DNA from 2 places in the Massilimicrobiota sp. An105 genome. Region 1 is predicted to be linked to the other one. Evidence: riboswitches for the same ligand, from Rfam matches in the RefSeq annotation. Region 1 holds a riboswitch; the other holds the start of a gene.
The links. Region 1 has a riboswitch for lysine ahead of B5E48_RS02605 (transporter substrate-binding domain-containing protein). Riboswitches for the same ligand answer to the same signal wherever they lie in the genome.
Positions count from the first base shown of each region.

Region 2: linked by a shared signal. The riboswitch ahead of B5E48_RS08920 (ACT domain-containing protein) and the one ahead of B5E48_RS02605 (transporter substrate-binding domain-containing protein) in region 1 are both predicted to bind lysine.

Region 1 covers NZ_NFLY01000006.1:42,827-49,444, forward strand. Annotated here, with positions in the region: gene B5E48_RS02590 (MerR family transcriptional regulator) at 1-310, opposite strand, end outside; gene B5E48_RS02595 (amino acid ABC transporter ATP-binding protein) at 390-1,133, opposite strand; gene B5E48_RS02600 (amino acid ABC transporter permease) at 1,142-1,864, opposite strand; gene B5E48_RS02605 (transporter substrate-binding domain-containing protein) at 1,868-2,695, opposite strand; lysine riboswitch at 2,760-2,929, opposite strand; gene B5E48_RS02610 (GTP pyrophosphokinase) at 3,021-4,082, opposite strand; gene lgt (prolipoprotein diacylglyceryl transferase) at 4,172-4,981, opposite strand; gene hprK (HPr(Ser) kinase/phosphatase) at 4,978-5,913, opposite strand; gene uvrA (excinuclease ABC subunit UvrA) at 5,924-6,618, opposite strand, start outside.
Region 2 covers NZ_NFLY01000030.1:1,571-8,188, forward strand. Annotated here, with positions in the region: gene dapB (4-hydroxy-tetrahydrodipicolinate reductase) at 1-636, opposite strand, end outside; gene dapA (4-hydroxy-tetrahydrodipicolinate synthase) at 638-1,534, opposite strand; gene B5E48_RS08920 (ACT domain-containing protein) at 1,545-2,003, opposite strand; lysine riboswitch at 2,060-2,229, opposite strand; gene B5E48_RS08925 (metallophosphoesterase) at 2,315-3,382, shown strand; gene B5E48_RS08930 (BglG family transcription antiterminator) at 3,453-4,124, shown strand; gene B5E48_RS08935 (MATE family efflux transporter) at 4,179-5,519, opposite strand; gene mnmE (tRNA uridine-5-carboxymethylaminomethyl(34) synthesis GTPase MnmE) at 5,878-6,618, opposite strand, start outside.

The sequences.
Region 1 (6,618 bases):
TTTCAATAAAATGATATAACTGTTTTAAACTTTCTTGTTGATAAGAAAGTTCTTTTTGTCTTTGTTTATAAATCTGTTGAAGATATTCTTTTTTCTTATCAATATCTAAATCTAGTAAATAACGGATATCTGCAATAGAGATAGACCAGCTACGATACAACATAATTTCGTTTAATCTTTGAATATCTTCGTCACTGAACTCACGATATCCATTATGATTTTTATAAACATGAAGTAACTGTTGTTTTTCATAATAATAAATGGCTTTTTTTGTCACATGACATTGACTGCAAACTTCCTGTATTTTCATATCTCATTTCATCTCCCATTTTCATCATAAACTATCCCCTTAGGTCAATGTCAACAAAAAAAGTATCATTTCTGATACTTTATCCATTTGCTTTTAAATAACGTTTTAAAAATGTTCGTGTACGTTCTTCTTGAGGATGTTCGAAGATTTGTTCTGGTGTCCCTTCTTCTGCAATCACACCCTGATCCATGAAAACAACACGTGTTGATACATCTTTCGCAAATTCCATTTCATGAGTGACAACAATCATTGTCAAACCTTCATCAGCGAGTTCTTTCATAATATTCAAAACATCGCCAACCATTTCTGGATCCAATGCACTTGTTGGTTCATCAAAAAGCAAAACTTCAGGACTCATACATAACGCTCTTGCGATAGCAACCCTTTGTTTTTGCCCACCTGATAATTGTACACTGCTTTTATTTGCAAAAGCACTCATACCCACTTTTTCTAAATATTTGAAAGCCATTTGTTTCGCTTCTTCTTTATTTCTTTTTAAAACCTTGATTTGTCCAATCATACAGTTTTCTAATACTGTTAAATTGTTGAATAGATTAAATCCCTGAAACACCATACCAACTTTAGAACGATATTGATTCACATTGAAGTGACGATCTAAAATATCCTGGTCATGATATAAAATATGTCCATCATCTAATCTTTCTAATAAGTTAATACAACGTAATAATGTTGATTTTCCACTTCCACTTGAACCAATAATTGTCACAACTTCACCTTTATGTATATCAAAATTGATATCATGCAAAACTTCTAATTGCTTAAATCTCTTTTTTAAATGTTGTACTTGAATAATTGTATCCATAATATCTCCTAACTGCAAAAGTCCTTGCTTTGTTTTTCAGAATTCAATCTTTTTTCGATATAATTTAAAATAAAGGTACTGATCGTTGTTAAAAATAAATAAATGATTGCAGCAACCAAGAAACATTCAATATATTTCATATTTGATCCTGCCACAGATGTCGTCTGAAAATATAATTCTGTTACAGAAATAACATTCAGCATAGAACTGTCTTTGATATTAACAATCAACTGGTTCCCAATTGATGGAAATGTATTTTTAATAGCTTGTGGAAAAATCACTGACATAAGTGTCTGACTTGTTGTCATTCCCAAACTCTTTGCAGCTTCACTCTGTCCTGCATCAACAGATTGAATACCTGCACGAATGATTTCAGCCATATATGCTCCTGTATTAATAGAAATAATAAACAATCCAGCAACTAAAGGAGTCCAATTGAAAGCAGGCTTTAATAAATAATATAAAAACATAGCCTGTACCATCATAGGTGTTCCTCTAAATACCCAGATATAAAAACCTGTAATCCATTTTCCTAAGCGTTTGAATAGACGACTGACTGTTGAATCATAATCATTGATTTCAATAGCTCTTATACCCCCTACAACTAACCCTATAAGAAAACCACAAACAGTTCCTACAACAGCATATAATAAAGTAATTTGAATACCGTAACTGAACAGAGACATATTTTCAACAAATATTTCCCATGCTTTTGCAAAATCAATACTCATAAATTATTCTCCTGCTGGCTGTCTATCAACAGCTTCAGTCATTAGTTGTTTTCTTTCATCTACCGTAATCTTATCTAAAGATGCCTGTACCTGTTTAAAGAATTCACTGTCTCTTGTTCCTTCTTTTAAACCAATAGATACTGTTGTATCACATTCAAAACCTTTTCCTTCATCAAAATGTACAATTGTTAAATCTTTATTGGCTGCAACAACACCTTCAGCAACAGCCATTTCTGCAGTGATTCCATCAACATCTCCCTGTTGTAAAGCAACAACCATTTCAGGATAAGTAGCTTTTGCTGTAGCATGATGAACACCTTTGATCTGATCAATGACATCATCATAGTTTGTTCCTTTTTGCCCAACAACATTTTTACCACTGAATTGTTGAATATCTGTAAACTTCGCTTCTTCACCATCTTTACGTACAATCATAATCATACCTTCGCTATCGTAATATGGTGTTGTAAAATCAATACCTTCTTCTCTTGTTTCATTCGCTGTCATTCCAGCAATAATGGCATCAATTTCACCAGATTCCAAAGCCACTGTTAATCCATCCCATGATATTTTCTTAATCACCAATTCTTTTCCTAAATCATCCGCAATTCTTTTGGCAATCTGTACATCATATCCATCTGCATATCCAGCATTACCTAATGATACTGTTGTATCACTTTCCTGACTTGTCTGCCAGTTAAATGGTGCATAAGAACATTCCATTCCCACAACAAACTGATCTTTATTGGCTGATGCCTGTTCACCACCGCCACATCCAAATAAAGTCATTGCCATTGCCATAGCCACTAAAACTTTTCCTAATTTTTTCATATAAACCCTCTCTTTCTATAAACACATAAAATAAAAGCCGTGCTATTAACACGACTTTAATGACCATATTAATAGCGCCTCTTCATTTTCATGAAGGAGTGTTATGAGTATTTCCCATAACCCCAAGATAGAGATTTGCCAATATCTATCTTTCGGCAATGATTACCTTTCCCATTCTTCTTCGTTTGCCAACTCCAAATGGTACTCTGATACACTGCTGCCTCTAATTCTTTTATTTTACGTTCTTTATGCTATACTCTTTTTCATGTCTTGTCAACTTTTTTCACATTTTTTCATAAAAAAATATGAATTCCTGCTGATTTTTTTAAGATACAGTCATCTGTTTTTCTTCAATAATTCCTTTTAACGTCTGTAATCGTTCAATACTTTCTTTGGTAAAGATATCTTCTGGATCTGCTGATCCTTCATTTGCTAACATAACAAGTGAAATCCAAACCAAAACATTATAAATATTAATCTTTTGATTTTCTTTATTGTTTTCAATACGTTCACGTGAAATCCATTCAATCTCTTTCATATGATTTTCTACAAAATCATCCAATTCATTAATATACGTATATCCCATATAATGGAATCTTTGAACCAGTCGAGATTGTGAAATCAGTTCTGAATCTCTTTCAAACTGAAATTGAAATTCTGTATGCAATTTTTCTAAAATATTATTAATGCGTGGTGATGTATTGACATATTGCGCCAATGAATTGGCATTGATATCTGTTTTTAAAACTTTTTCAATATGCACAATACCCTTATTATATTCATCGACTTCCCTTGCAATCTGTACAAATTCTTCATCTAACAATTCTAATGATGCTGAAAGACGTGTTAATCGTCTACGAATATCTTTAGGAATTTCATACTGTGATTTGTATCCTAGCCCATGTTCTATTTCTGCCCATGAATGTTGTAATGTCGTACGAATCTGTAATTCAAAAATAATATCTTTATACGCAGAATACTCAATCAATTGACATCTTTCATCATTAAATTTAATTAACAGATGCAAAGAATTATAACCAAAATCAATACGATCATCATAATTTTTCTTTCTTTTATCATTATATTCTACAATATCAAAATTTTCTTTTACACAATCATAAATACGATCAACATCATTTTCAAATAAAGTAATAATACGACAAGCCACAACATCTGTAATTTGATGAATGTCCGTATATTTATTCTTATACGTGATTTTTTTCATTAATGCGCCTTCGCTTTTAATCCTAATCGCCATATTAGAAATACGAAAATGATGGGTATCAATAATACGTGTAAAAATATCTTCAATATCATGTTTCAAAGAACGATAAACGTCCTGATTATCATGATATTGTTTAATAATTTTCTTTGCAGAGTTATGCATAAAATCACCTCATATTTTCATTATACGCTCCTTATATGAAATATTCATGAACAAAACACATAAGAAAAAAATGTGGCTATATACCACATTTAACTCATATCAATGTAATGGACTTCTTTTCCTTTTAAATGAACATAAATAATTCCAATAAGACCAGTTATAATAAAAGCAATTGAAATCAATTGAGCCATACGAATTGGTCCAAACATAAGACTATCTGTACGTAATCCTTCAACTGGGAAACGCACTAAACCATAGAATAGGAAATAACTAAAGAATTGAACACCCTGGTGTTTTTGAAATCTTCTAATCACAAACACAATAAGCAAGAAAGCCATTATATTTCCCATTGATTCATATAAAAATGTAGGATGATGATATGCCCCATTCATATACATATTATCAATAATGAATTGTGGAAGATGCAAAGACTGTAAAAATGATAAGCTAACTTCTCCTCCATATGCTTCATGATTGAAAAAGTTTCCCCATCTTCCAAGCGCCTGGGCAATCAATACGCCAGGCATAATGGCATCACCAGCCAGTAAAAATGGAATATCATGCTTTTTAAAGAAATAATAACTATAAATCAGTCCTGCAAAGATTCCACCTTGAATAGCTAAACCGCCATGCCATATCGCAAAAATCTCTAATGGTTGAGAAGCATACATTTCATCAAAGGTAAAAATAACATACCAGATTCTAGCACCGACAATTCCAATCAATAAGACTGCAAAGAAATAATCGGATAAAATCTCTTTAGAATACCCTAATTGTTTAAAACGGTATTGCCCTAAAAAATATGCAATACATGCACCTGTGAGAATACAAACCGCATACCACTGAATATGGATTGCTCCAATAGTGACAAAAGTTGAAAAATCTTCAAAGAATGTCATGATGATTTACTCTTAATATTGTCAAGAATACGATTGACAAATTCCTTGCTTGAATCAAATCCAGAATCTTTAAGTTGCATATTCATCACAGCTGCTTCTATAATAGCAGACATACTTCTTCCACCAGTTACAGGCACGACAATCTTAGGAATTTGGATACCCAAGATTTCTTCCATAACGTCATCTTCTTCCATACCAATTCTTGTATATTCACGTGATGGAAGCCAACGTTCCAACTGAATAATTAAATCAACATGATCTTTTGGTAATACTGAGGCGACCCCAAACATCTTAGAAACATCAATAACCCCAATACCTCTGATTTCTAATAAATTGCGTAAAACTTCAGGAGCACGACCCACAATTCCCTGACCAATATGATAAAGTTCAATAGCATCATCAGCAATCAAAAAATGCCCACGTTTAATTAACTCTAATGCAATCTCTGATTTTCCAATACCACTATCACCACGAATCACAACACCTTTACCATAAATATTTAAGAAAACACCATGCATCAATGTTTCAGCAGCTAAAGCTTCATCCAATGTTCCTGTTAAATCAATGGAAACACGTCCTGTCGCCTGTGTTGTTTCAAAAATTGGAAAATTTCTCTTGATTGCAATATTTTTCAAAATTTCTGGACATGAATATCCTTTCGCAATAATGATACAAGGTGTTTCATCATTGGCTAATTTAGAAAAACATGCAAGTTGTGATTCTTTGCTCATTTCTTTAACGAAAGAAATTTCTTTTTCTCCAAATAATATAATTCTTCTAAAATCTGTATGTTTAAAAAATCCTGCCAATTCAAATCCTGGTCGATTCATTTCTGGCACAAAGACTTCTCTTTCCAAAGCTGATTCATCACCTGATATCTGATGAAATAAAGCTGGTTTCAATAAATCTTTGATTTTCACTGACTTTCCCATGTATTTCCTCCTACTCTAAGACCATTTTCAAGAAACGTCCTGTATGACTTTTTTGACATGCTGCGACTTTTTCTGGCGTTCCTGATACTACAATTGTACCACCATTGTCGCCACCTTCCAATCCTAAATCAATAATGTGATCAGCAACTTTAATCACATCAAGATTATGTTCAATCACAATCACAGTATCACCCTGTTCAACAATACGATTTAAAACTTCAATCAGACGTGCTACATCATGACTATGTAAACCAGTTGTTGGTTCATCTAAAATATATACTGTTTTTCCTGTTGCTTTCTTTTGTAATTCACTGGCAAGCTTCACACGCTGCGCTTCTCCACCAGATAATGTTGTGGCGCTTTGACCAAGTTTTATATAACCAAGTCCTACATCATAAATCGTTTGAAGCTTAGAACGAATACGTGGTAAATTATCAAAGAATGTTAAAGAATCTTCAATGGTCATCTCTAAGACATCATAGATAGTCTTATCTTTATAAGTCACCTGTAATGTTTCTTCATTGTAGCGTTTACCACCACATTCTTCACAAGGTACATAAACATCAGGTAAAAAATGCATACTGATACGTTTGACACCATCACCTTGACACGCTTCACAACGTCCACCCTTGACATTAAATGAAAAACGTCCTTTATCATATCCACGCATTTTTGCTTCAGGTGTTTTCGCAAACAATTCACGAA
Region 2 (6,618 bases), on a different contig from region 1:
GACTTCAATAATTTCATCATGTCCCGCAAATAAAACACTATGTTCACCAAAAATTGTTCCAGCACGCACAGATTGAATACCAACTTCATTTCTTTCACGTTTATGATGAACAGTAGAACGATCATAAACTTCTTTTGTCTCTTCAATATCTTCATGAATCACATCATATAAAAGTTTAGCTGTTCCACTTGGTGCATCAATTTTTTGATTATGATGTTTTTCAATAATTTCAATATCATATCCATTTTCATAAAATTCTTTCGCTACTTCTTTGACAATCTTTGTTAACATAGAAACACCAAAAGATGTGTTATATGATTGAAAAATAGGAATTTGTGAAGATGCTTCTTCAATATGTAAAATTTGTTGTTCACTATATCCTGTAGTTGCTAGAACAAGTGCACAATGATTTCTAACACCAAATTTTAAAATATCATTTAAATTATCTGGATGCGAAAAATCAATAATAGCATCTATTTTTTCATGAACTTCATTTAAAGATGCATACATTTTTTCATCAATTTTCGCATCAAAGACAGGAGAAACAACACCAACTAAATTCATTTGGGCGTTATCTCTCACTGCTTGCGTTACTTTTTTACCCATTAAACCAAAACCATAAACCAATACATTCATATTAATAGCCCTTCTTTTCAAATCTTTCCATAGCATCAAATAATAATTGTTTATTTTTTTCTGTTGTTGGGATTAATGGTCTTCTGACCATTTCACCACATACACCCATTTTTTTCAGTGCAGCCTTAGGCATAATTGGATTGACATCAATAAATAAATATTTGCTGACATCATTGAAATCATATGCCATTTGTCTAGCTAAATCCATATCACCATGTAGCACAGCTTGAGCAAATTTTTCTGTTTCTCTTGGATAAAGATTAGATAAAACAGAAATGACCCCTTTTCCTCCCGCAGCAATAAACGGTAAAATATTATCATCACAACCACTATACATATCAAAATCTAAGTCTTTTGTGTGTGTTAAAACATCCATAGCATAAGCAATATTATCAGTTGCATCTTTCATAGCCTTAATATTTCTATGTTTAGCAAGTTCTACAACTGTATCTACTGCAATATTCATTCCTGTACGACCTGGTACATTATATATAATCATTGGAATATCAACACGATCTGCAATATAAGTATAATGATCAATTAAACCTCTTTGACTTGTCTTATTATAATAAGGTGTTACAACTAAAATAGCATCTGCGCCAACTTCTTTTGCAAACTTTGCTTTTTTCAAAGCTGTTTCTGTATCATTTGAACCAGCTCCCGCAATCACTTTCACACCTGTTCCTTTTGTCATTTCCATGACAATCTTTGTTAATTCAAATTCTTCATCAATATGAATTGTTGGTGTTTCTCCAGTTGTTCCATTCACTAAAAGAGCTTGTACTCCACCATCAATCATTCTTTGCACTTGTCTTTTAAAGCCATCATAATCAATACTTCCATCATCTAACATTGGTAATACAAGCGCAACTGCACTTCCTTCAAAAATTGGTTCCATAATTTTCCTCCTATTTATATTCATTTTGAATTTCTGACAAAGCTAAATCAACATATTCCAATGGAATCACACATGAAATAGATACTTCTGATGTTGTGACTTGAAGTAAAGGAATTTGATGTTTCCCTAATAATGTAAATAACATTGCAGCAACACCTACTTCATCTTTCATTTCATGACTTTCCAGTTTAATTTTCGCAACTTGTCTATTTTGATAAATTTGCATACGTGGATGTTTTGATCTTATCAAGGATAAAGCACGATCTAAATTTTTCTGATCATCTTGACTACATGTAAAATCAATACGCATTTCATCTTCTAACATCACTTCAGAAATCATATCTATATTGACATTCATTGAAGAAATGGTTTGAAAAATATCTCCAACAAATAATGAATTCTTTTCTACATTCATTAATTTAACTTGAATAATATGATGATCTGATTCAATCAATTTCAATATTTCCACCTTCTTTAAAATAAAAAATTGCAATGGTACCATTGCAATAATAAATATTATTTTATTAAGGCAATAGCACACCACTTCATTACAAAGTGACAGTGATATAGATATTCTCTATACCCCCAGGCAATAATCACATGCAAATAATTATCCCTTCGGCAATCGTTCCTCCTTCTTTTTAGTTGCATCTATTGATAAAAGAACTCTTAACTCTTGCACCTCTATCTTTTTTTAATACTATCATATGACTTCATTGAAAGCAACCTTTATTTTTTGTTCAATTATGTTATACTTGTAAAAAAAGAAAAGAGGTTTTTATGATGATTATATTTTATACACTCCTATCCCTATTTCTTATTATAACACCTTTTCTATATTTTCTTCGTATATTTGAACATATGAAAAAAAGTTGGCGTTATACTTTATCTATTTTAACACTTATAGCCATCATAACACTTCTTATAGAAGTCATTTTTCAACCAACATCCTCTTTATGGTTTGTTTGGAACAATATAATAAATTTTTATATCCTATGTTCTTTTTGTTTTTTTATATGGATTGGTTTATATCATTTATGGTGTCATATCATTCATCATAAACATCATTCTTTTTTTATAATATGTCTTTTACTTGTATCTATTTCTATAACTGGTTTAGGATATAGCTCTCATTTTCATAAAGAGATCACAGATTACCATGTCACTATTCCTAAAAATACGACTCTTTCATCATTAAAAATAGCCTTTATAAGTGATATTCATATTGGTAGTGGAACAAGCCCTCAACAAATCAAAAATCTTGTTGATACATTAAATCAAAATCAATATGACCTCATTTGTTTGGGTGGTGATATATTTGATGAAAATTCTCCTCAAGACTATATCGAACAAACATTAAAAATATTATCTGCTGCTCATTGCAAATATGGTATTTATGCAGTTGATGGTAACCATGAAAAATACATATCTCTATCTAGTCAAAAACTTTATCAAAAATACAAAATCACTTATTTAAATGAAAAATTTGTATGTATTGATGGACTGTTTAATATAATAGGACGAGAAGATGTAAGTTTACATTCTTCAACTTCCATAGATACAATTTGTGAAAATATGGATAGTTCACTACCAACCATTGTTTTAGATCACAACCCTGGTCGATATAAAGAAAATCAAAAATATGCTGATATTCAGCTTTCTGGTCATACACATGCTGGACAGATTTTTCCTGGAAATGTCATTACCAATTTGCTTTATGATAATGATTATGGTTTATTGGTACAAGATCATCATTCATTAATTGTTTCCAGTGGTTATGGTTCATGGGGATTTCCTATAAGATTTATGACAAATTGTGAATATGTTGAAGTATATGTTTCATTTTAAGAAAAAATTTTTTTATGGTAGACTTTTGAATTCAAATAATATATCATATGAAAAGCGAGGTACAGGTATTATGGTTATAGAATTAGACAGTCAATTTGAAAATAGAAAAGAAATCATTGAAAATATTGTAAGAAAGGTTATTCAAGATCACAATATTGAAATATCTGATGTTTCTTTTGATAACTTAATTATTCATCTTTCTTTATGTATTTCTAGAGAAATCAATGGAACTTATATTCCAACAAGCGAAAGCCAGATTAATCATTTAAAAAGTCATGAATATTATGGTGTTTCTAAACAAATTATTGATCAATTAGATCAACAATTTCATGTTGAAATTGATGAAAATCAAATTCAATATGTCACTATGTATTTAGCAAATATTAATCTGTTAGATATTGATTTTAATTGTGAGTTTGATTTATGTGATGATGAAACTGAAGATATTATTAATGAAACAATCAACCGTATTGAAGCCGATCTTCAATTAGATTTAAGAAAAAACAAAGAATTCTATACAGGTATGACACTTCACTTCTATCCTGCTTTAGATCGCTTACAAAACAATCATCAACTCACTAACAACCCATTAAAAGATAAAATTCAAGCTCAATTCCAGTTAGAATATAAGTGTGCAGAAATTTTCAATGATATTGTCAATGAACATTATCATAAAAGATTTAATGAACATGAATTAGCTTATATTGCGTTACATTTTGGAACAGCTTTAAAGAAACAGTAATGAAAGTCGAAAGGCTTTCTTTTTTTTGCAAAAAAATCAGCTTTATAAGCTGATTTATACAAAAGCATGTTTTCTTACTTTTAAGTAACAGATCATTTGAGCACTTAATGTCAAAATCCATGAAATTGGATAAGAAATATAAAGAACAAAGAGAGAATGATTCATTTGGAAGACTGTAAATATCCAAATAACACGGAATAAACAGGCTCCTGTTAAAGAGATAAGCATTGGCATGACTGAGTATCCCATCCCTCTTAAACTTCCTACAATGACATCCATAATACCACATAAAAAATAAGATGCACTGACAATACTTAAACGAATAAGCCCAGCAGAAATAACTTGTGGATCAGTTGAATAAATAGTTAATAAAACATTTCCTAACAAGTATGCTCCAAAACCTAAAACAAATCCAATAATACTAACAACAACTAAACATCTCACAAGAATTTGATTCACTCTTGAATAATTCTTTGCTCCCATATTTTGACTTGTAAAACTTAAGGATGTCTGATAAATAGAATTCATAGCCGTATAGACAAATCCTTCAATATTACTTGCTGAAGTATTTCCAGCAACAATAATAGATCCAAATGAATTCACTGATGATTGAATTAAAACATTTGAAATATTAAATACCATTCCTTGTAATCCTGCAGGTAATCCAATTTGCAACATTTTTATTAATTTATCTTTATGAAAACGTAATTGATCTTTAGATAATTTTAAAACACCATCAGCATGAATTAAACATCTTAACACTAATACTGCTGATATACATTCAGACATCATTGTTGAAATGGCGACTCCTGCAACACCTAAATGAAAAACAATAACAAAAATCAAATTGAAAATAACATTAATAATTCCTGCAAAAGTTAAATAATAAAGTGGTCTTTTGGTATCTCCAACAGTTCGTAATAAGGCTGCCCCAAAATTATAAACCATAAAACCAGGCATACCAATAAAATAGATACGCATATATATTGTTGATAAATCAATCACATTTTGAGGTGTTCCCATTAATTCCAAAAGTGGTCTTGCAAATATATTACCTACAAAAATCATAATAATTCCACCATAAATAGCAGTACAAATAGCCGTATGTACTGTTTCTGATGCATTTTTATCATCGTGAGCCCCACAAAATCTTCCAAATAAAACATTGGCTCCAACCGATATTCCTATGAACAGATTCACTAATAAATTGATTAATGAACTTGTTGATCCTACGGCTGCTAATGCATCACTGCCAGTAAATCTCCCCACAACAATAATATCAGCTGCATTAAATAATAATTGTAATATTCCTGATAGCATCAATGGCACAGAAAATATAATAATTTGTTTTAATAATGGACCATGACACATATCAATTTCATAACTTTTATTCATGATTTTCCTCCCCATTTCTTCGCTTGCATATTATAACACTCTTTCATTAGAAAATATGCTCTTTTCTTTTTTTGAAATGATATGATTGAATATTCAAGTCATTTCAAGAAAAAAAGATGAATCAACTCATCCTTTTCATTTATTTTTAAATATCAGATATAGAATATAGAGAATAACACATTCCAAAAGACATGCTAAGGTAACAAGTATTGCAAAGTAACTAATCAGCGATAAAGTCTGATTTCCTCTATTAAATGCTGTTACAACTAAGAAAACAATAACACTTATTAACCCTATTCTTCTTAAATATTTAAAAAATTTATAATATCTTTCTGCTAAAAACTGATACTTTTTCACATTATTTACCTATACAAAAGCGTTTAAATAACTCATCCAGTAAGTCCTCTTTTGCTCTTTCTCCTAAAATCTCTTTTAAACTTTCCCAACTTTCATATAAATCTGTAACAATTAAATCAGTTGGCACATATTCTTGCATTGCTTGAATAGCATTTTTTAATGATTGATTTGCTTTTTCTAATAATTGAATTTGTCTTGCATTTGCAAGAATGTCATCTTGTGATGAAGTAATTTGTCCTAATTCAAACATAGCTTTAATCTTTTGAATTAATGGTTCAATATCATGATTCTTAGCACTAATTGCAATACCATCAATATCTTTAATTTCTCCCTGATCCTTTTTATTAATGACAATAATTCTTTGTGTATCCTTTGATAACTCTAATAATTCATAATCTTCTTGAGTTAATGGTTGAGAACCATCTAATACCAATAATACTAAATCTGCTTTATGAACCAGTTCTTTTGATTTATGAACACCAATATTTTCAACAACATCATCAGTATCTCTGATACCAGCTGTATCAATCATATTTAAAACAATATGATCTAATCGAATCGTTCCTTCAACAATATCTCTTGTTGTTCCAGCAATATCTGTAACAATGGCTTTATCTTCATCTAATAAAGCATTTAACAAGCTTGATTTTCCAACATTAGGTTTTCCTATAATCACTGTTGAAATACCATCTTTTAATAAATGAACATTTTGAGATGAATCAATAATATGATTCATTTTTTC